One region of the Paenibacillus sp. J22R98 genome, then DNA from elsewhere that is predicted to be linked to it. Evidence: riboswitches for the same ligand, from Rfam matches in the RefSeq annotation. Region 1 holds a riboswitch; each other region holds the start of a gene.

Region 1 (7,830 bases):
TTTGTTCGTCAGCACCGTGCCCATTGCTTCCAATACCGCTTCAGAAACGATGTTCTCGGATGCGATCAGCTCGATGTTGTCGCGTTGGCGCTGCAGCTCAAGGCCAAGGGCTTTCATGATTTCGGGATCTTGTTTACGTAGGTTTTCCATGTTGATGAGTCCTCCTCAAGATAATAAGTATATTAGTCGCATGTGCCGGCATCCGTTGCCGGGCCTGCCGCTTCTCGCGTGTAAACCGCACGTTCCCCGCCAATTAGCTTCGGACGGGTATAAGCCATCGTCAAATGCGCGGATCCGATTGCTCGAATCGTTGGTCGCACCGGTACCGCAACACGCTTCAAATGCATGCCGATGAAGGTGTCGCCGATATCGATGCCCGCATGAGCTTGAACCGTCTCGGTCAGCACAGCATCCTGCAGCGTTTGGAACGCGTAGGCTGCCATCGAGCCGCCGGCTTTACGCACAGGGACCGCCGAAACGAGGTCCAGGCCGTATCGCTCAGCGGCTTCCCGTTCCATCACGAGCGCCCTGTTGAGATGTTCACAGCACTGATAAACGGGATAAAACTGCAATTCTTGCCGTACCTTCTCGACCCCCGCGTAGATCGCGGCTGCCGTTTCCAGCGTGCCTGATGTACCAATCCGTTCGCCGAGCACCTCGCTGGTGGACACGCCGATTACAAGCAGCTGTCCCTGACGAATGCCCGATGCGGCTGCCAGCTCGCGGACTACGGTTTCTACATCCTTGGTCAGCTGCGCCGAGTCCATGTTGCTTATTCCGTGGTCGCTCATCGCTGGATACGCCCCTTACTCGGATTTCGCCGCATCGGCGTATTGTGCTTCAAGCTTCATCACTTTGCTCACGCGGCCGATATGACGCTCGCCATTGGAGAACGGTGTCTCAAGCCAAATCCGGATAATCTCTTGGGCTACGCCCGGGCCAATGACGCGCTCGCCCATTGCCAGCACGTTGGTGTCGTTGTGCTCGCGGGTTGCTTTAGCCGAGAACATATCGTGCACCAGCGCGCAGCGAATGCCTTTGACTTTGTTAGCCGCGATGGACATGCCGATTCCCGTGCCGCAAATGAGAATGCCGCGTTCTGCCTTGCCTTGCGCTACAAGCTCAGCAACCGGAAGTGCATAATCCGGGTAGTCTACGGATTGATCGCAATCGCAGCCTACGTCCTCAATGTCGTGACCAAGCGATTTGATAAACGGAACTAGCTCATCTTTCAAGCGGTAGCCCGCGTGGTCTGCGCCGATGGCGATTTTCATATCCATTTTCCTCCCAATAAGACCGCACATGGCGGAAATTGTCGATTCACAATGGCATTAGTATACCTGATTTCGCCGAAAAAGACGAAAAAAGAGCAAGCATGCTTACGCACGCTGCTCTTTGCCCAGGCGACCGGCCGTATGATCCGATGCTCCACCGTGGTTTAACCCACTTTCGTCGCCAGTTACATCGGAAACCGTCTTTAATTGCTTTTATCATAACGGATTTTGGTGTCAAAATCAATCGTTGCCGGAAGAAACGGCGCTTGCCATCCTTTGGCAAAGGAAGAGGTGAACAGCAAGGAAAATACAACGATCCCTATACTTCTTAGCCGTTCAGGCGATCAAGAAGGCGGTTTAACGCGGCTTCGATTTGGGTCGCGCTCTGCTCATAAACAGCCAGCGAACCGCCGAAAGGATCCGCCACATCGAAACTTGGGATCTGCTGCTCCAGCTGAAGCAACCTTGACCGTTCCTGCGCCGTCATCGGCTGGCCAAGCGCTTGCTTGATCTGCCAGCTCGAATACAGCCCTTCCAGCTCCGCGATGTCAGCCAGTACGTTGGGATCCGTATTCACGAATTCGAGCAGCGTATGCGTCTTGTCCACGGCAGCCGGAAAATGCTGCAGCAGCTGCCTCTTATGGCTGGCGGTCATGGTCAAAATAAGATCAGCCCACGCAATCGAGCCGCCTTCCAGCGCTTTTGAAGTGCCGTTGTGCGCGATATCGCGTTTGGACAGCGCCGTACGTGCATGATTGGAAACAGGCAGTCCATCGATCGTGGACACGCCTGCGGAACGAATATCGAGCTGCATGCCCCTTTGCTGGGACATCGCCCGAAGCAGCGCTTCAGCCATTGGTGAACGGCAAGTATTGCCGGTGCACACGAATAGTATCCGTTTCACGATTGATACACTCCTTTTCGTAGGTGTGGGTTTGGTGATTGATCTATAGGTTATAAAATTGAAATTGTTTGTGATAAAAGATAAAGGGCATAGGTTGCTGGTCTGTTAAAACAGGAACAGCAATCCGAATGTGAATAAGATCACGCCGCCGCACGCTTCCCCGTAGCCGCCGAGACTTGTACCCACTTTACGGCCGAGCAGCAGCCCAAATACGGACATCATCCCGCCGGCAACGCCGAACAGCAGTACCGTCAGCAGCATGTCCGTATCGAACATGCCAAGAGAGATCCCGACGGAAAAAGAGTCGATGCTCACGCCGAGTGCGAACAACAGCATTCCCCACGAGCTTCGGTAATCGATCGACTCCACGGCATCGCCGCGCAGCGAGCTATAAATCATATGCCCGCCGAGGAGCAGCAGCAGCGCGCCGGCCGCAGTCGTCGCAACGCCACCAAGCAGCGTACTGACATATTTGCCCGTAAAGATGCCCATGAGCGGCATAATCGTGTGAAAAAGCGCAATGATCGCGCTAAGCTTTGCTATATCCATCAGCCGAATGCCTTTGAGCCCGATGCCGACACCCAGCGAAAAAGCATCCATCCCCAGTGCCATAGCGATAATCAGCAGCGTCAGCAATTGTCCGGCATGCATGCCCGCCTCAACCATTTCATCCTCTCCTTGTCCGCAACCTCTGAGTAAGCATATGCGGACAAGATGGGAAAGATGACCTGTGGAGACGGGGGAGCAGGACGCGCACGCGCTAGTTTTCGAGAGCAAGGGCGTGGTGGCGCTTGGTGCGCGGAGCGAGCAGGTTTGGTGCGAGCTAGTGCAGCGGTGCTTGGCGCGCGGCGAGCAGGTCTGGTGCGAGCTTGCGCTGCGGTGCTTGGCTCGCGGTGAGCAGGTCTGGTGCGAGCTAGCCCAGCGGCTTGGCGCGCGGCGAGCAGGTCTGGTGCGAGCTAGCCCAGCGGCTTGGCGCGCGGCGAGCAGGTCTGGTGCGAGCTAGCCCAGCGGCTTGGCGCGCGGCGAGCCAGGTTGCTGCGAGTTAGTCCAGCGGCGCTTGGCGCGCGGCCGGAAACCTTGTCGCTAGACGTGGACCACCGCGTGACCGGCCGCTTTGGATAAGCGATTCATGAGCGCGTGGCCGATACCCTGCTCCGAGCAGGTCTCGGCCCAAATGCGCTGTACGCCGCGGTTGTCGAACTCGCGCAGCGCGTTGTAGAGGCCGTGCGCAGCCGTTTCCAGCTGCGCCAGGCTGCCGACGACGAGCACGCAGTCGGCGTCGTACCGAGCAGCATGCTCGGCAAAGGCGAGCACGCCTGTGCGCTCGCCGCGAGCCCTCGCTGCGCCGACTTCCGCCTCAATATAGGCGGAGACGGCGTCAGCGTCGCCTTTGACCAAGTGCATCAGCCCCTGTGGGGCGTAATGCGCATATTTCATGCCCGGCGAACGCGGCGCATGCGTTTCCGCCGCGGGAGCTCCCGCCGCCGCAGGCGCAGAGGCGGCGGCTATGCCGGCGCCGGGCGCAGCCACGGCGTCGTAATCGACCCGTGCTGCAACCTCGCGCAGCGCTTCGGCCGTCACGCCGCCGGGGCGCAAAATGCGGACAAGATCGCCGTCAACCTCCACGACGGTCGATTCAAGTCCTACCCCAGCAGCTCCGCCGTCGACAATACCGTCGATTAGGCCGCTAAGGTCATCGCGCACATGAGAGGCCAGTGTCGGACTTGGCCGACCGGAGCGATTCGCGCTAGGTGCCGCCAGCGGGCAGCCAGACGCAGCAATAAGCTGCAGCGCCACAGGGTGAGCAGGCATCCGCACCGCGACTGTAGCAAGTCCCGCCGTTACCCGCGGCGATACAGCCCCCGGCTTCACCGGCAGCACAATCGTTAGCGGCCCCGGCCAGAAGCGATCCATGAGCCTCCCGGCAAGCATGGATGACTCTCCTTCCAGCGGAAGCGTCAGCTCTTCCAGCTGCTTGCGATCCGAGATATGAACGATTAGCGGATTGTCGGAAGGGCGTCCTTTTGCCTCAAAAATCCGTTCAACCGCCGCCGTGCTCCTCGCATCCGCACCTAGTCCGTAGACCGTTTCGGTCGGAAAAGCTACAGTCCCGCCTTCTCGCAGCAAGGCAGAAGCCTCGTCCAGTTCACTTTCGCGCGGGTGGTGGCTATCCACTTCCCACAGTAATGTTTTTCGTAGATGGATGGTCAATGTCGTATCCCCAGCTTCTGCTTTGTTTTGCCCCATTATACCATACGCCGCCTGGCACCATCCAAACGCCCTCCCCTATCCAATAAAAGCCCAATCGCGGAGTGCACGACTGAGCTTAGTGCATGATTAGCTGAAAAGGCTGCGGAAGAAGCTAATAATCGACTTGATGACTTCCCACAGAAAAAACTTCACTTCCGGCTGTTTGACTTCACCCGCTTGAACATTTTGATCAGAAGCTTTATCTTTGGCAGGCGCATCTGCTACAGCTGAGGTTGCTTGAGCGTTGTTGTCTGCTTTTGCACTCACGCTTGCCGTTGTAGCCACCGCCGGAGTTGACGCTTCCCCGCTTACCGCATCCACGAAGCAGAGGGGTGGAAACAGCACGCACCACCAGTTTTGTCCGGCACCGGCACCGAGCGTGATGCGAAGCGCTTCGTAATTACCGGCAGGATATACTTGAGTGCCATATATTTTAGTTGGAAACGGCACGTTGCCGAGTTCCGCTTTGAATCCATAGTGAAAACCGCGTGCGCTAAGTTTAGCAGCAATAATACCTTCGATATCGCTCATATGATTGCGGATGGTGTTGCGTGCTTCTTCGATCGTTTGCGGTCCAGCCACCCAGTTGTTCATTTCCGCTACGATGGCATCACGAACCTCGCGTTTCACCGCTTGATCGGACGCATGATCCGAATTCGCCAGAATGCGCAGACGGATAGATTCGGAAGGAATGCTGCCGCCGGCAATAGCCGCATCGGCACGTTGACTTTCCCAGCTCATAAGCAATACTGCAGCGATAAGAAGGACATACCCATAAATCGGACGATAAGGAAAACGGGAATAAGTGCGAATCATAACGACAAGCTCCTTTGTGGCACCCGTCGGTGCATCGGCTTGCGTTCCGGAACGATCATATCCCCATTATGTCCCTCGCGGCGGCTCTCTAAACCTATCAATCCACTTAAAAAGAGTTTCGTAGAGTAAAAGAAAAAAGCCTCTCAATGTGCGCCTCGACTAGTCGAAGCGGTGGTGCGGCTTTGTTAGCGGAATAGCCGCTAAAGAAGGTAGAAGTCGGCTGGTTTGGCTCGTTTTAGCGGTATATCCGCTTATTGCGAGGAGAGTGGGCGATTGCGTACCACTTTCGATGGGTTCGAGCAACTGTAAGCGGAATAGCCGCTAAAAAGAGTAGATATCAGCTAGTTTGACCGTATTTAGCGGTATATCCGCTTATTGCGAGGATAGTGGGCGATTGCATGCCACTTTAGATGGGTTCGAGCTACTGTAAGCGGAATAGCCTCTAAAGAGAGTAGAATACAGCTGGTTTGGCTCGTTTTAGCGGTATATCCGCTTATTGCGAGGATAGTGGGCGATTGCGTACCACTTTCGATGGGTTCGAGCAACTGTAAGCGGAATAGCCGCTAAAGAGAGTAGAATTCAGCTAGTTTGGCTCGTTTTAGCGGTATATCCGCTTATTGCGAGGATAGTGGGCGATTGCGTGCCACTTTCGATGGGTTCGAGCAACTGTAAGCGGAATAGCCGCTAAAGAGAGTAGATATCAGCTAGTTTGATTGTTTTTAGCGATATATCCGCTAATAAGCAAAGTTTCGTGGAGTTCGCGGCCACTCGGCTTCCACCCTAAGCTTAATCCGGTCAACAAAAAGCCTGAGAGTTCGATTTCCGAACTCTCAGGCTCTATTTCTCACTATTTCGCTGCTGAGAGTTTATTTTTCGCACTCTCAATTCACAATACACGCTGCATTACGCTGATTGTGATGGTGAGAGTGCGATTTTGGAACTCTCAGCAGCTTTTTGGTGCCATTTCACTGCTGAGAGTTTGATTTCTGCACTCTCAGCTCCCGATGCACGCTATATTCCGCTGATTGCGGTGCGGAGAGTTCCATTTCCGAACTTTCAACATCTTTTTAATGCCATTTCGCTGCTGAGAGTTTGATTTTCGCACTCTCAGCTCCTGGTAAGCAGTGATCGCTACTCCACTGCGAGCACATGGCGGTCAATCCCTGCATAGTCGGGGATGATGCGCACTTCGCGCCAAGCGCCGATGCCGCGGAGCAGGTCGGCGACGGCTTCGGCCTGACCCATGCCAAGCTCAAAGCCGACGATACGCGGCATCGAAGACAGCTGCAGCAGCTGCTCTGCCATGCGCCGATACGGCGTCAGGCCGTCATCGCCGCCATCGAGGGCGAGGCGCGGCTCGTGGTCGCGCACTTCCGGCTGCAAGCCGGCAATATCCCCCGCCGGAATATACGGCGGGTTTGAAACCAGCACGTCGATGCGCAGGCCGGCTACGCTGCCGAGCGCATCGTTGCGCTCCCCGGGCCGCGGCTGCGCGAACGGCCCGAGCAGGTCGCCCTGCACGAACGTCATGCGCGCCGCTGCGCCATGGCGCTCCGCGTTCGTGCGGGCAACAGCCAGCGCGTCCGGCGACAAATCGGACGCACATACGCGCCACTGCGGACGCAGCGTGGCCAGCGTCACGCCAATGGCGCCACTACCGGTGCCGACATCAACCACCGTCAGCCCCGTATAGCCTCGATGCGCAGCGCCGACACTCGACCTACTCGCTTCTGCGTCTTCACCTAGCGCTTCGCCCACTGCCCCCGGCCACAGCTTATCCGCTGCTTCCAGCACAGCTTCAACGAGCAGCTCCGTCTCGGGGCGCGGGATGAGCACCGCTGGTGTGACCTCATAAGGCAAGCCATAAAACCACTGCTCGCCGATCAAATACTGCACCGGTTCGCCGGCTGCTTTGCGGGCAAGCAGCGTTTCCCACTCAGCGGTGTGCTGCTGCGGAAAAGGGTCTCGCCAATCGCGGATCAGCGCGGCCCGTTCCATTCCGAGCACATGCAGCAGCAGCAGCTCCGCGTTATTGCGAGGTTCGCTGATACCGCGTGCTTCAAGCATCTTCGTCGCACTTACACAGACTTCCCCGATCGTAAGCAGCTCCCCGCCTCCAGCCAGACCATTTACCTCCACAACAAACACTCCCTATTCTCAAACTCAGACCCCGTCTGCACGCTGCGACTTCTAATCACTCTGCATCCTACAGGTTTCAACCATCCCTCAGGATCTTGCACTCGACGGTAATAACATCAGCCTTAGCGCAGCCATTGCCGAAATGGGACCGTCTACAGCTTCGTTTATTTATTCTCATTAATTCATCATCACGCTCACGCCCAAGAAAGTCGCTGCCACTACCCCCAGCGACAATCTCCAGGCTACACAAACGGGAGCAGCCAAGGCCGCTCCCGTCATTCCTAACTATGATTGCGCTCTAAGATTACCTTTACCGATAGATTACTCTTTTTACCGCGCTCTTACACCAAATTCTCGCGTTCCATCAGTTCTGTCTGAGCCGTCAATGTCAGCGCATTGATGATCTCTTCCATATCGCCGTTCAACACGGAGTCGAGCTTGTGCAGC
Region 2 (7,830 bases), on a different contig from region 1:
CATGTTCAAATGGCTGCATACAACCGAGCATACCGGACCTTGCGCGCTGTGCGGCGCCGTCACGCCATTATGGGCATGCACCATGCCGCAAATTTGCTTCGATGCCGAAATGCCCAGATACTGCGGCTCCAGCTGAATAATGTGCACCGCATCATGGCGGAGCAGTTCCGCGAATTGCTCGCGCGAGTAGTAGTCCTCTCCGCAGGCAACCGGTACCGGGCTGCGGCGCGCCACTTCAACCATGCTCGAGATGAGCTGCGGCGGAACAGGCGCTTCGAACCAGGTCGGCTCATATTTCAGCATCGCATCTGCGAATTGCAGTGCCGTACTCACGCTGAAGCGGTTATGGCCTTCGATGAGAATGTCGACGTCCTTGCCGACGGCTTCCCGAACAGCCGCAATATTCTCGATCGCAGCTGAGAAATCCTGCCGGCTGACTGTCCGCCAAGCAGCGCCGAACGGATCGAACTTCAAGGCGGTGTAGCCTTTATCGACTACGATCTTCGCTTTCTCGAAGAAGTTCTCCGGCGTATTCGGCCCGCGGTACCAGCCGTTTGCATAACAGCGAAGCTTATCGTGACAGCTGCCGCCAAGGAGCTTGTAGAGGGGCTGATTCGTCACCTTGCCCATGATGTCCCAGCAAGCGGTTTCAATTGCGGCCAGCGCAGAGCCTTGAATCTGTCCGCCATCGGAGTAAACGTCGCGGAACAGCTTCAAACTGATCGTTTCCACATCGAACGGGTCGCGTCCGATTACGAGATGCTTCAGCTCATGAATAGCAGCCTCGACGGTTTTGGCAAAACCATTCAGTGTCCCTTCGCCAAGCCCCGTGACGCCTTCATCCGTATCCACTAACACGAAGAGCCAGTTCTTCCACGGGTTGCCGAGAATATAGGTGCGAATGTTTGTTATTTTCATTGCCGCTATGCCTCCCAATTGATTGTCGTTAATTGAGCCCAGCGTAGCACAGCCGTTTGGGAGGCGACAAGATGTCTAACTTGTATACATCAAAGCATGATCTTCTTCACATATTCGATATGCCGCTGCGTTAGCTGTACAGTCAGCTCGGGGTCGGTGCCTGCCAGCGCATGACGAATCTGCCAATGCTCGTCGATGCTGCCCGCAAGACGCTTCTTATTGCGGTTGAAGGTCGTCCGCACGACGAGCAGAAACTTATCCTGTATGCGCGACATTACCTCGGTATATTCCTCATTATCGAGCCCTGCGATAATCAGCGCATGGAAATGGCGGTCAAGCTCCACATATCGCATGATATCTTCATCAGCTATCGCTTCGGCCTGCTGCGCCAAATTGTCATCCAGACCGGCGAAGAACGCTGCATCCATCTTCCCCGTCAGCCGGCGAACGGCATAGGTTTCGAGCGATAATCGCAGCTCGTAGATTTCCAAAATCTTCTTAAGCGATACCTCTTGTACGATGACCCCTTGCTTCGGAGACAGCTTTACGAGCCCCATCATCTCCAGGCGATCGAGTGCGGAGCGAATCGGCGTTTTGCTCATACCCAGCAGCTCGCTGAGCAGCTTCTCGGGCAAAAACATCCCGCCTTGCCACTCTCCGCTCACAATCCGATTCTTAATCGCTTCGAAAGCCTGATCACGCAGCGTCACAGCGTTCTGCTGCTTCTCCAACGGCCGTCCCTCCTTCGCTTCCTCTCTCTTATGTTATACTACTTTTTAGTAGCTTTCGGATGAAAAATAATAGGAGGGATCCTCCGCATGCCCCGCCAATCGCTGCGCGATGAAGCCTATCACGTCATCTATGAACAAATTATAGGCGGTGAGCTGCCCAAAGGAACCGTCACCTCCGAGGTACAGCTCAGCCGTCAGCTCGATATGAGCCGCACGCCCATCCGTGCCGCGTTGCAGCAGCTCGAGAATGAAGGCTTCCTGCGGATCATTCCCAAGCACGGCGTGCTGGTGCTCGATTCATCTGCCCAGCGGGTCGGCGATCTCCTTGAGCTGCTGACCGCGCTGCTATTGTATGCCGTCACGAGCGTGCGCAACCGCGACGAAGCCGCGCTCGCCGAGTTGTCCCGGCAGCTAGTGGACGAGCTGGAATCGCTGCTGGCTGCTGGCGATGAATCGTCAGCTTATGCTGTCGACGATGAGCCCGACCATGTTGTCGACGGCGAGCTTGCGTTATGTCAATTCGAATATGATTTCGTGAGCCGTGTCATCGCACTCAGTCATAACCAGGAAATGCAGCAAACGCTGGCGAACAGCGCATCCCGCTTATTCTGGGCCGGCAACAAGAAACGGTGGATCGCCCCATACCGTCATGAGATGGGGGACACGCTCCACTTGCTGCTGAGCCGATTGACCTCCGATACCGACAGCTTCATCGAAGCGATGAATCGTTACTTGCAGATGCTGAAGAAGACTTGGATCTAGTCACTAGAAATACTTAGAAGTACGCTTCCACATCGCTCTCCGTCATTGAGTTCACTCTCTAACGAATCCCAGAGGTCTTATTTAGATCTCTGAACTGGGTTTGAATTTCTAACGAATCCTACAAGCACTATTCCATATCCAAATGCCGATTTCGACTCCATTTTCCCATAATAAGACCCATACGATTCGTTAGATCTGAATATCGGCTAAATTCATGCATATAAGGCCCATAAGATTCGTTAGCACATCCCCACAGTAACAATCTTCCTCTAGCTGTCTCGAACATAGCATACTTCTGATCCCGACCCATACAAAAATGGCTGCACCGGGCACTATCCCCCAGTACAGCCATTTCACTTTCCAATATCTCCTGTCACTGTTTACTCATCATTCATCTTTCATCACTCGTAACTCACTTCGCAGTCAGCGTACCCAGCAAAGCTTCCAGCCGGTCGAAGTTCTGCTCATTCCCATCCACTACATAGTCCTTCACATGGTTGAATTCAGCCGCCGTGTTAAATTGCATAAGGAACGACAGCTTCGTACGCCCGACATCCACTTCCTCGAATGAAGCGTTCACCTGAAAATGCGGTCCCGTAACATGTTTGAGCACGATTTGCTCCGGCGCCTTGATCGCCTGGAATACATTTTTATTCTTATAGTCGGTGCCGTCAGGGCCGTGCATGACGAATTCCCAGACTCCGCCTTCCCGAAATTCGAACGTGCTGAACGTGTTCGTAAATCCATTCGGTCCCCACCACTGCGCCAAGAGATCCGGATTCGCCCATGCCTGAAATACAATTTCGCGCGGCGCGTTCATCACGCGCCAATTCAGCACATCTCTCTCGCCAATAATCGGATTCGGGTTCGATTCTTTGTTCATCCTGTTATCCATTCCTCCCTATCATCATGATCATCCGTCACGCAAGAAATTTTTCCGAATCCCTAATTGCTCACGGTCAGCTGTCTGCCATTAAACAAACTCCACCTTGCCGCCCTCCAACGAAGCAATGCGAGCAAGCGACTCCACGCGGAATCCCTGCTCCAAAAGTTTCCCTCTGCCGGACTGGAACGACTTCTCGATCACGATCCCCATGCCGGCTACCTCTGCCCCGGCTTGCTGAACGATTCGCGCCATACCAAGCGCAGCTTCCCCATGAGCGAGAAAATCATCAATAATCAGCACGCGATCATTCGGTGCGAGGAACTTTCTCGATATCGTGACTTCGCTCTCCTCTTGTTTCGTGAATGAGTATACCTTCTCCGTGTACAGGTCATCCCGAAGCGTCAGCGATTTGCGTTTACGTCCGAACACCATCGGCACGCCAAGCTGAAGTGCGGTCAGCACTGCCGGTGCAATGCCCGAAGACTCGATTGTCATGATCTTCGTCACACCGCTCTCGCGAAACAGCTCGGCAAAAGCTTTTCCGACCGCAAGCATCAGCTCTGCATCCACTTGATGATTCAGAAACGTATCTACTTTTAATACCCCGCCATCCAGCACGATGCCTTCTTGCCTTATTTTCTGCTTCAGAAGCTCCACAGTACTCACACACCCCTTGTTCCCATTTCCGCTTAAACCTGCAATCAGTATTCCCCGATTAACCGACCTAATCCTGCCAGATTCTCAAACATGCTTATTTCTAAAAGCGTAATTAATCGTTTGATCCTCCACGCTAATCGATTTAACCAGCAGCGATATTCGGTTATCCGGGTTGATTCCCTCCCAATAGAAATCGGCGGTTTCTTCAATGGAATCGAATAACGGCACTTCGAACGGATCGCCCTTAAACGGCTTCAATACGCCATCCCGTTCCGATTCATAGGTATGTATACAGTGTCCCGTCCCCTGCTTAAACCGGCTGAAATGATACCGACTACGCAAACATACCGAAGGGTCGTTGTCATACGTTTTGAGAATAGACAATTCATACTGCTGCACATCCGCATAGATCACGGCAGAGATCCGCGGCGTAAAATGCGGCGCATCCGGCTCGAACTCTCGGTTCATCAACGCTTGCTCGAAAGTCTGCCGAAGCTGCAACCCCTCATAGATGGTGTCCGTCTGGTCACCGTTAGAGACAATGTGCGCATCCTCCCAGTGGCGGATCGGATAATAAATAATAAGCGAAGGATCTTCCATCAACGCCGGATCGAATGCCTTGTTCCTGACATACATGCCATCCTGCTCAAAAACCCGATTGCGGCTGTTCACGCTGCGTCCCATAATCCAATACACCTGCACGTAATGCGACCCGGAAGGTGTCATGCCTGCAATCAAGGTTCTCCCCGGATAAGGCTTCTCAAACAACTCCTGTTGATAGGACTTCACTCAACACTCGCTCCTCTCCGAATACAAAAAGAGGCAAGGAGAACTCGTAAGCTCCCCCTACCTCTGCCCAGGCGTACGGCTCGTATCCATATGCTCCCTCATGGTTGCCCATGTACGCCAGTTACATACAGACTGCTAAATTACTTTCACAATACCGAATTAAGCCCTATAAATCAACTATTATTCTGCGAGCTTGTTCATACGACCTTATGCTCGCTCAATTCCACGACCTGAACGCCGGGAGGTGCAATGACACTCGTACACACCTTGCCGCTATCGTCCACATACCACTTCACATGGAGATCACCATACGGAGTGTTGACCGTACCGCTGCAAGCGCGAATGCCGCCGACCGGATTTGGCGAGACCATCACTGTTTTGTAACCAGGCTCAAGCGACTGAACACCGAGAACAACTTCGCCGATCCATTTCACAGGCGTGCTGGACCATGCATGGCATAAGCTCATCCGGTAGGAGCCGTAAGCTGTATAAGTGGTGAGAGCATCGTGAAAATCACGCCCTCCGTTTCCTTCCCCATGCGAGTAAGCTTCCCAGAAGGTCGTCGCCCCGTGATCGAGCATTCCGCCCCATACGATCGAGATCACATCATACGCTCGCTCATGTTTCCCAAACCGGGAATAACACTCAGCCAGTTGGAACGCCGATAACGGCGTGATCGGATCCATCAACTCATATTCGTCCAAGAAGGCTACCGCTGCATCAGCACTCACATAACCGCTTGCAATACCGAGCACTTTAACTGCCAAAGCGTAAGGCTCTTTCATAAAATCCTCGGAGCTCAGTGCCCGCATCGGCCAATCGAGCAGCGGCGCCAGCTCCAGCTCAGGTAATTCGGCTGCCAATTTCACCAAGTCGGCATGCGCCAATGCATAGATTGCTTGCAGCGCAATAACCTTCTCCTCGTTGGTCAGCGGTACCCATTCAATCAGAATGCCGTCTTGGATGAGGAGCCCTTCACCTGGTCTCGTATTCTCAAGCACCCATTTCATATGGCGGTGCATCGGCTCCTTCAGCTCCAACACAAATTCCTTATCGCCCGTCTGAAAATAATACTCCGTTACCGTCTTCATCCACCACAGCGTATATTCACAAATACTGTTCATCCAATGCCCGCTCGGCGTACCTTCTCCCAGCTCACTCACCGCACGGCGGATAACCTTCGTATCGTCCCATAAGAAGTAACAGGATTTTGCCGCCAGATAGAAATCAAAGGTCCAGTTCAGCCGATCCCGCTTAATTCCGTCCCACAGCCCAATTTGATGACAAATCCGGCTCGTATGCGCGGAAACCTCAAAGATTTGATTCAGCTCCTCATTATCGCTTTGCAGTTTCCCAGCTTGGCGCAGCGCTACGTGCACCGTCTGGAACGTCAGCTCCAGTTCAAAAGACCGCGCTGGTTCGCCCAGTACATACAACTGTATATAACGACAGCCCTGCGGAAGCGTACAGACCGTTTCTCCCGGAGGAACAACGAGCCACTCCGTAATACAACCGTCGTAATGCGCAAGCTCCATGGTCGATTCAGCACCATTCCATAACAGCTTCACCGGCTCGTCACCTGAGTTTGAGACGATAAACCGGCAGTTATGCTCCGCTAGCAGATCGACAGTCACTCTCGAAGCGCTGCTTAAGTCCATCTCCATTTGCAGCTGTCTCATCGCTTTCCACTCATTCTGCTTCCGCAGATGGTAAAACAGCTCTAACTGCTCCTGCTCCGGTTTGACCACGGATCCATCCTGCCCATGTACGCCGCTGAGACTGACTTTACCGTCGCCCGATACCGCTGCTTCTATCGCGAACAGGTCTTGCACGATGACATTATCCAGATCGTAAGCCGCTATATCTCCAAAACCGCCTGCTACGAAAGCTGCCGGGCTGCTCTCTAAATCTCCGAATGGCTCTTCGCCTAATAAGCATATTTGCGCAGCAGCCGAATCATCCGCCTGCCAGCTCTCCGCCTCCGTTGTAAGCCACAATCCCTCTCCCTGCAGAAACGCGATCGCACCAACCCTGCGATTCCACAGATAGTAGTTCACTTCTACCAACGGGATGAACGCCGTACAATCCATTTCAAACCTAAGCTCATGCTCCCCTGGAAGCAATACATCCGGAAAACCAACAACTTTCATAAAAGCGCCTGCATTCCCGGCACGTTCGGCAATCTCTGCGACTACTTGCCCATCAAGCACAACGCGCGCTCCACCCGTAAACGATGCGTGTAAGGAGACTTGGCGAACTTCTTGCTCTACCGTAAATGTACGAGTAAGCACGCAGCTTGGCCGCTGCTCACGTTTCTGATGCCAAATCCAAACCGGCAGTTTTACCTCAGATTTCATTGTCGTCTCCATCGTATAGTTCCTCTCTTTGCTTACGATTTAACTACTCTGGCTACTTCATGCCAATCACAATGAAGAAACATACCCTGCTTCGCCGCTTCCCCACGCAATCCCGTCATTTCTTTATAAACCGTACACCTTTTATTGGAAACTGCCATAAAGCCATCCTTCTAGATGAAAAGAGTTAATCTCATAAAACGTTTTACTTGGCATCCACAACCACAATTCACTACCTCAGTGTGAGTAATCAAGAGTTGAAAGCACTTACAGGTTATTGTACTGACATCTTACCACCGCAGAAGTAAATTCTTCAACATTAAAACAAACGGCACTTTTTCAACCATGAAACCCTTGATATCACTGGACTTTCTCTCATTTATGGTATAAAAATAATTGAAAAATAAGCGGGCCGTTAAGCATAAAAACGTTTTTATACGGCATTAATTAAATACGCCATTGCATGCCTAATCAAACACTTGCCATAACGCAAAAAAAAGCCCCCTGCTTTCGCAAGGAGCGTTCATTTAAAAGATGGTCGGGATGACACGATTTGAACATGCGACCCCCTGGTCCCAAACCAGGTGCTCTACCAAGCTGAGCTACATCCCGTAATGAAGTAAAATGGCGTGCCCTGAGAGATTCGAACTCCCGACCTTTTGATTCGTAGTCAAATGCTCTATCCAGCTGAGCTAAGGGCACTAATAATGGAGCGGAAGACGGGAATCGAACC
Region 3 (7,830 bases), on a different contig from region 1:
GAGCGAATACGCGATCATCCAGAATAAAGGATAAATAGAGAGCAAGGCATACAGCCATATCATCAAATTAGACACGGGGTGCTTTAGTTTGAACATTCTCATAGGTGATCTCTCCTTCCTAGTATACGATGGGATCGCGCGCGATAAGCCGATTAATCAGCATCGTGATGACCAAACATTCAATGACGAGAAACGCCGCCGAAGCGCTTCCGTAGCCAAACTCGCCAACTCGGAATGCCGAGCGATACATCATATATGTGAGCGTATACGTCGTCGTTCCCGGGCCGCCGCCGGTCATAATGAACATGTTTGCGAAAGCATTCAAGCCGCCCGTGAGCGCCAGCACCAAACAGAATTTATAGGTTTCGGAGAGCAGCGGTATCGTTATGCGGGCATGCGCCTGCAGCTTGTTGGCCCCATCGATCCGCGCCGCTTCCATGTAGTGTTCAGGAACTGATTTAACCGCCGCCAACAGCAGCGCAAAGTGATACCCCATGTACTGCCAAGCATTTACGGCTGCCAACGCAAAAATCGCGGTCTTCTCATTGGTCAGCCAATCCTGCCGATAGGAAATTCCCATTGCCTCGAACAGCTTGTTCAGCAAGCCATACTCGCCGTTGTACATCGCAAGCCACAGCTGACAAACTACCGTGATCGACAATACGACCGGAATGAACACGCTGATCCGCACGAATTTACGTCCGCGCATCGCAATTTCAGCAACGGCGAAGGCAAGCAGCGTGCCGATAATAATTTGCACGACCGCAATGACTACCGCGAACATCGCACCGTTATACACGGAAGTTCTGAAGATGCGGTCATGGAACAATCGCTTATAGTTGTCGAGGAAGATGAACTTCCCTTGCGTCAAACCGTCCCAGTCCATCAAGCTTCGGTAGAAGACCTGTACGACAGGGTAGAACACAACAATGGTATATAGTAAAAGGGCCGGTAAAATGAACAGTAGAATTGCCGTCTTGTTGCCCAGGTATTTTCGCATGCCGCCACTTCCTTTGTTATGAAATCATGCTTGCAGAGAAGAAAAACCCATACCGGGAAGCCGGCATGGGTTTTTCCGGTTAAGCTTACGCGCCGTTATCGGACGGCGATTCATGCTGCTTGCGACTTCTTATTTGGATGCCTCAATTGCACTGTCTACATCTTGCACGAACTGCTCTGCCGTATAGTTGCCCGTCATTAGATTTTGCGATGCATCCTCAATGGCTGCTTTAAACTTCGGATTGCTTAGTCCCCATGCAAACGTGGTTGTTTTCATGCTTGGAATATCTTTGGCCAGCTGCTCCATCGTTGGCGGGAATTTATTGACGATCGCTTTATCGACCTTCGTTGCCACGATCGGCGTACCGCGCTCGGTGTATTTGTACTCCGCATACTTCTCTGCGATGAACGCCGCTACCTTCGCTGCAAGCTCAGGATCCTTCGTTGCCGAGCTAACTGCGTAGCCGCCGGGACCGCCGCCGCCGCTGAAGTTCAGCTTCGCGCTTTCATATGCCGCTGCATCTGCTGCAGGGATGTACATGTAAGCCAGCTTGTCGCCAAGCGCCTTGGTCGAAGCATCGATTTCCCACTGGCCGTTGACGAACATCGCTGCTTTCCCTTCATGGAACAGCGCTGCCGCTTGGTCGTAGTTGAGGTTCGTTGCGCCTTTCGGCAGCAGGCCTGCACGTACCAGCGTTACGATTTGCTCCGCCGCTTGCTTGAAAGCCGGATCGCTTGCTTTCGCCTCGCCTTTGTCCAGCTTCGTAATGCCTGCCGGCTCCGTGCGAGTCGCGAACATATCGAACAGGGCTACTGTCGGCCATTTCTCTTTCGCGAATAGAGAGAGCGGCGTGATACCTTTCTCATTGAACGCTTTAACCGCCGTCATCAGCTCATCGTAGGTAGTAGGAACCTTCACGTTGTTTTTCTCGAAGAGCTCCTTGTTGTAGAACATCAGCGCCAGCTCATTACCTGCATAAGGGAACGCGTAGATATGGCCGTCTTCCGTGACGAGCGTATTCATAGCGCTCGGCTGCATTTTGTCCTTGAAACCGAACTTGTCGGCATATTGGTCAAGCTCCAGAATGTTGCCTGATTTCTTCAATGTATTGATAATGTCTAGACCCGCTTGGAAGATATCCGGCAAATTGCCCGTTGCCGCATAGGTTTTGAGCTTCTGTCCATCATCTTGCGCCTGCACGTCGAGCTCCAGCTCAATATTAGGCATTTCCTTCTTCAGCTCCGCGACTGCATAATCGTAAGGCTTCTTCGTATCGTCGTCCGCATATTGCGCGTAAATCCGCAGCTTCACCGGCTCCGTATTCTCTGCCGGAGCGTTCGTACCTTCTTCGGCCGGCTTGTTGTTGCTGCCCGTATTCGCGTTCTTCTCTGTGTCGTTATTCGAGCCGCATGCCGCCAAACTTGTTACCATCACAGCTGAAATAAGCATTAGTGTCCATTTTTTCATCTTTAATACCCTCCCCTATTACTGTGCGCTTCCCTTACGTTTCTCATTATAAAATGCCGTTTCTCCCCCGATAATGGAAAAAACGATGGCGTTTTGTATTATCCGCGCATCGTTTCGTTCCCTTTTATCCGATTCTCGTATTCGCTTGGCGACCAGCCGAAGAACTTCTTGAAGCTTTTGCTAAAATAGCTGCCATCGCTGTATCCGATACTCTCCGCGATATCCGACAGCTTACGGTTGCCTGCTCCGAGCAGCTCCTTCGCTTTATTCATCCGGACATGCGTGATGTAATCCGTGACGGTCATCCCGTTCTCTTTCTTAAACACGGCGCGCAGATAGCTGGCGTTGATGAACACATGCTGGGCTACCTTCTCTACGCCAAGCTCGGGATCGCCATACTGCTCTTCGATGAAAGCTTTGGCCGCTTGCGCAATAATGGATGATCGTGTCTTCTTATAGCGCCTCGTATAGTGAACGGCCTTGGTGAACAGCTCCTTCATCCACCGCTCCGCTTCGTCTATGGAAGCTAGCTCTCGGATCTCGTGATACGGGAAGAAATGCTCACCGAAGCAGTCCTCTATTGGCTGACCCGCTTCGCTGACATAACCGAGACAAACCGATACGAGGCTCATGCAAATCACATACGTATAGTCGATCGACAGCTTCTGCTCCCGGATGAGCCGGAATAGCTCGCTTAGCTTCGCCTCAATTCGCTCATCATCTTGCGCGCGCAGCAGCAACTGGAGCTCATCGCCAAGCTCCGGCGGATATTGCACGCCCGTTCCTTCCTTGGAGATATGCTGCCCGAAGGCGATGACGCGATCATTGCCGAGCACAAACTTGTTCTGCAGCGCCGTGAGCGCTTCTTCGTACGAGCAGCGTATACCGCTAATCCCGTCGTAGATTTGGCCGACGCCGATTGTAATCGTTAATTTCAAGTAGCGCTTGATCAGCATGCACAGCTTCTCGAACGGCTCCAGCTTCGGAAGCTCGGCCGTGGCTTGCGAGGAGCCTGCGGCTGTGGCTGTGGCTGTGGCTGAAACGCCATGCGGTAAGCCATATAGGCAGATGATGCGGCCTTCCGGTCCATTGAAGATAACAGGCTTCCCTCCGGAATCCTCCATCGCTTCGGCAAGAATATTGGTCACGGCATATTTCCACAGCAGCCGTTCGCTTACCTCGCCCCACTTGCGATCAATCTCATCGATTTCGATACAAGCGACGGCATAAGCCTTGGCATCCAGCTTCAGCTGATAGGAGCCGAGCTGTTGCAGAAGCACGTCTTCATGCTCGGCTAATTCTCCGCTGACCAGCCGATTCAGCACGCTCTCCTTCATGAGCTGCAAATTTTTCAAATGCGTCGACTGCTCTTCCTTCTGTTTGCGGTGATGCTCCTGCAACTTCAGCAGCGTAAGCGTCAGCTCATCCTTGGAGAATGGTTTTAAGATGTAGTCTTCGACACCGAGTTTCAATGCTCGCCTTGCATAGTCAAATTCATTGTGCCCCGTGATCAGCACAATGCTAATGCTGGGATAGTCTTCTTTCAGCCGCTGTGCCAGCTCCAGCCCGTCCATGAATGGCATCGTAATATCGACAAGCGCAATATCCGGCGTTGTCTGCTGTGCAATCTCGAGCGCTTCAAGCCCATTCTTCGCTTCTCCAATGATCCGGTAGCCATATAGCTCCCAGTCCAGCACCGTGCGTAAATACTCGCGAAATATGGACTCATCATCCGCGATCAGTAAATTCAACATGCCTGCCGCCTCCTGTCTCCTCATGCTGCTCCATTGGCAACCGAACTTGAATCTCCGTTCCCGCGCCCGGCTCACTGATGAGCGTCAGTCCGTACCCTTCTCCAAAATACAGCTTAATTCGGCTGTCCACGCTGCGCATCCCGAAGGAACTCCCGGTATTGCCGGCAGCAGATAGCGTTGCGACAGGCAGTGTGTTCGTTATATCCGGGCTTGGCTGAAGCAGTGTTTCGAGTCGCTGCTGCGGAATACCGACACCGTCGTCCTTAACGGTGAGCAGCAAATCCTGTCCTTCGATGCTGCCTGTCACGATGAGATGGCCGAACTCTCCCTTTGTCTTCAGCCCATGATAGATGGCATTCTCCACGAGCGGCTGCAGCGTAAGCTTTAATACCGTACAAGAGAGCACTTCCGGCTGTACATCGATTTGGTAATCGAACACGTCGGCGTATCGAATCCGCTGAATGGCCAAATAGTCGCGCAGCCCCTGCAGCTCATCCTGAAGAGGGATCGCCTCCTTGCCTTGGCTCAAGACGATCCGGTAATAGTCGGCAAGCGATTTGGTTGTGCGCTGCACATCCTTGACCCGCCCAATCTCCGAGAGCGTATAAATCACGTCGAGCGTATTGTACAAGAAATGAGGCTTGATTTGGGATTGAATTAGGGCAAGCTCGTACTCCCGCTTCTTCTTCTGCTCGAATCTCACGTTATCGAGAAGCAGATTAATACGAGTAAGCATCGTATTAAAGCCGGATGCGAGCAGTCCAAGCTCGTCATTCGATTTGACCGGCAGTTGGATGGTCAGATTCCCTTCTTTCACCAGCTTCATATACTTGGTCAGCAGCACGATGGGCCTGGCAATGAGGCCATTAAGAATGCCGGCACCCATCAGCGCGAACAAGAAGCAGAAGAAGCCGATGGTCATAATGAGCGCCGTAATTTTGCGGTTATCCGCCGTCAACGCATTAAAGGGCTCCATGGAAATCAGCTTCCAGCCAAACTTGGGCATCTCCGAGCTGATCACGAGCAGCTTGTCCCCTTGGAACCGATCAATTGTCGAGCCGCTGTTCGTTTGATTGATCCACTGCCGCAGCGCCTTGTCTTCAACGGGCTTCAGCAACTGCTCCTTATCCGTCGAGGAGACGATGGTGCCGGCTTGATCGGTCAGCATATAGCTGCCGCTTTGGTCCGTACCGATTTTATTGTAAATCGCCGAGAGCGACTGTTCCTTCACATTAAGCACCAGCAGCCCAAGCTCCTGGCCGGTATAGATGTTGTTGATTTTCTTGCCCACCGTAAGGACCGGCTCGTCCGCTCCGAGTGTAAGAAAGTTTCTTTTGTCCATCGGAAACCAAATGTTCTGACCGGTCGTTTCACCGATCCGCTTCAGCATCGCGGTTTGTAGAATGGTCTCCGGCTGCGGCTCGCCTGCGTTCTCGATCGCAGCGGAAGTCCCGTAGATCGTGCCATAGGTATCAATGAATGCAGCGCTCTCCACGTCAGGAAAGACGAGCAGCGCAAAGCTAAGCTGATTGGTAATCAGTGTCGACAGCAGCAGCGACCGCTCCCGGCCGATTTCCCCTTTGTTGTGGTCTTGAATGACCCGGTTTAAGTTGATGGTCAAAATGTTGGCGCAGCTTTCCGCATTCGTGAGAATACCGTTCATGCGCGTAATGATCAGCGAGGAGTTGTCGCTCACATTGCTAATCGTCTTGTCTACAATCGCATTCGTATAGATGGTATTGGACGCAAAGCCCAGCACAAGCAGCGGCACAATGATTAGCGGAATATAAATAGCGATGATTTTGTTGCGAATGACTTGATTCCGCAGCCAATTGGGATAGAGCCAGTTTGTCAGCACAAGCGCTTTGCCCCTTTCACTTTTTTTCCAAGATCCAGCAACATTATAGCACAGCCCTGTTCAAAGGCACCTCCCCATGCTACACTCTAGGAAAATAACGCTGCATGCAACTGGCGAAATCAGTGGAATGAACCACGAGGGAGCATGCGGATCGAAATTCACCGTTCGCCTGGGGAGAAGTATTTGCGGCTGGCTATGTCTGAGGACTAGCTTGCCTGCGAATGCTTTTTTTCGTTTCTGATCGACCGTACATTCAAGGTGAGGGAGAGGATCTCTAATGGCCATTGTACTGAAAGCAAAGGAAGCAGCGGAGCTCGTGTATGCGGAAATAACGGCCCGCGTAGAGGAATGGAAGAAGAATGGAAAACAGCCGTCTCTGGCGACACTACTAGTTGAGGGTGACCCTGCCTCCGCCTACTATGCCCGTTCCAAGCAAAAGATTGCCGAGAAGCTAGGCATCTCGTTCCAGCTCCATACTTTTGCGAATGATGTCTCTGAAGAGGAATTGAAGCGTGTTATCACCGCGCTTAATGAGGATGAAGACGTTTATGGCATCATGCTTGAGCTGCCATTACCCGCGCATCTATCGGCACCTGCAGTGGAAGCCTGCATCGCCCCTGCCAAAGATATCGACGGCGTCACTCCCTCCAATAAACTGGCGGTTTACACCGGCAATGACACAGGGCTATATCCCGCAACGCCGCAAGCCTGCATCGGGTTACTCAAGCATTACGGCTACAAATTAGAAGGACGTAACGTGACTTTAGTAGGCAGAGGACAGACAGTCGGACTTCCGCTGTTTCATCTCCTTCAGCGCGAGCACGCTACCGTGACCGTATGCCATTCCAGAACGCATGATCTGTCCGCTCATCTGGAACATGCGGAAATCGCCATCGTAGCGGTTGGCAAACCGAATACGATTACGAAGGAAATGGTACATTCCGGCTTAACCGTCATCGACGCGGGCATTAACGAGCTGGCAGATGGCTCGATCACCGGAGATGCCTCCTCGGATCTAATCAATGTGGCGGCGGCTGTCTCGCCGGTTCCGGGGGGAGTCGGTACGTTGACGACCGCAATCTTATTTCGCAATCTGATGAAATCGATCGATATCCAAATGTCGCAGAAGGGAGATGTGAGGTCGCGATGACAACTGTTACGTGGGATGATTCTATTCGTCGTTTCTTAGAGAAGGCAGCTAGTGCCGACCCGACACCGGGCGGCGGAAGTGCCGCCGCTCTTGCCGCAGCGCTCGGCACGGCCATGACCGCCATGGCCGCCCATCTCTCGCAAGGCGAGAAGTACGCCGATGCTCAGCTTCAAGTTAACGCTGCATTGAACGAGATGCAGCGCCTTTCTATCGCGTGCGAATCATTGCTCGCCGATGACATTTCGGCTTTTGACGGTTATATGCATGCACTGAAGCTGCCCAAACAGAATGAGTCTGAGAAGGCTGTTCGCCAAGAGGCGCTGCATAATGCGACCATTGCCGCCATTGAAGCTCCGCTTCGGCTGATGGAGGTATGCAGAGCGGCGCTGCAGTCGATGCTGAGCATCGCTTCCTGCACGAATGCGCATGTCATCTCTGACCTCGGTATCGGCGCTTTGCTCCTTGAAGCTGCTGCGCAATCTGCGCTCTTAACGGTGGAGATCAATCTAGCCTCACTAAAGGATGAGGGAATTACAGCTCATTATGCGGCGAAACGCACCGCTCTAATCGCTGAAATCGAACAACTCAAAAACCGGACATT

Evidence for each region. Region 1 has a riboswitch for ZMP and ZTP ahead of rpiB (ribose 5-phosphate isomerase B). Riboswitches for the same ligand answer to the same signal wherever they lie in the genome.
Region 2: linked by a shared signal. The riboswitch ahead of AC50Y3_RS27710 (IMP cyclohydrolase) and the one ahead of rpiB (ribose 5-phosphate isomerase B) in region 1 are both predicted to bind ZMP and ZTP.
Region 3: linked by a shared signal. The riboswitch ahead of AC50Y3_RS23895 (bifunctional 5,10-methylenetetrahydrofolate dehydrogenase/5,10-methenyltetrahydrofolate cyclohydrolase) and the one ahead of rpiB (ribose 5-phosphate isomerase B) in region 1 are both predicted to bind ZMP and ZTP.

Annotation. Positions count from the first base shown of each region.
Region 1 is NZ_JBXENW010000004.1:175,130-182,959, forward strand. It holds gene glyA (serine hydroxymethyltransferase) at 1-150, opposite strand, end outside; gene AC50Y3_RS14170 (TIGR01440 family protein) at 183-791, opposite strand; gene rpiB (ribose 5-phosphate isomerase B) at 807-1,274, opposite strand; ZMP/ZTP riboswitch at 1,391-1,473, opposite strand; gene AC50Y3_RS14180 (low molecular weight protein arginine phosphatase) at 1,603-2,178, opposite strand; gene AC50Y3_RS14185 (manganese efflux pump MntP) at 2,284-2,844, opposite strand; gene AC50Y3_RS14190 (L-threonylcarbamoyladenylate synthase) at 3,262-4,425, opposite strand; gene spoIIR (stage II sporulation protein R) at 4,516-5,244, opposite strand; gene prmC (peptide chain release factor N(5)-glutamine methyltransferase) at 6,376-7,392, opposite strand; gene prfA (peptide chain release factor 1) at 7,725-7,830, opposite strand, start outside.
Region 2 is NZ_JBXENW010000014.1:471-8,300, reverse strand. It holds gene AC50Y3_RS27735 (mandelate racemase/muconate lactonizing enzyme family protein) at 1-918, opposite strand, end outside; gene AC50Y3_RS27730 (GntR family transcriptional regulator) at 1,008-1,649, opposite strand; gene AC50Y3_RS27725 (GntR family transcriptional regulator) at 1,737-2,411, shown strand; gene AC50Y3_RS27720 (SRPBCC family protein) at 2,824-3,294, opposite strand; gene AC50Y3_RS27715 (xanthine phosphoribosyltransferase) at 3,385-3,954, opposite strand; gene AC50Y3_RS27710 (IMP cyclohydrolase) at 4,039-4,743, opposite strand; ZMP/ZTP riboswitch at 4,802-4,878, opposite strand; gene AC50Y3_RS27705 (alpha-L-rhamnosidase-related protein) at 4,941-7,112, opposite strand; tRNA gene AC50Y3_RS27700 (tRNA-Pro) at 7,633-7,709, opposite strand; tRNA gene AC50Y3_RS27695 (tRNA-Arg) at 7,723-7,799, opposite strand; tRNA gene AC50Y3_RS27690 (tRNA-Gly) at 7,806-7,830, opposite strand, start outside.
Region 3 is NZ_JBXENW010000009.1:319,518-327,347, forward strand. It holds gene AC50Y3_RS23870 (carbohydrate ABC transporter permease) at 1-102, opposite strand, end outside; gene AC50Y3_RS23875 (carbohydrate ABC transporter permease) at 119-1,000, opposite strand; gene AC50Y3_RS23880 (ABC transporter substrate-binding protein) at 1,130-2,467, opposite strand; gene AC50Y3_RS23885 (response regulator) at 2,566-4,221, opposite strand; gene AC50Y3_RS23890 (cache domain-containing sensor histidine kinase) at 4,196-6,079, opposite strand; ZMP/ZTP riboswitch at 6,176-6,261, shown strand; gene AC50Y3_RS23895 (bifunctional 5,10-methylenetetrahydrofolate dehydrogenase/5,10-methenyltetrahydrofolate cyclohydrolase) at 6,357-7,229, shown strand; gene AC50Y3_RS23900 (cyclodeaminase/cyclohydrolase family protein) at 7,226-7,830, shown strand, end outside.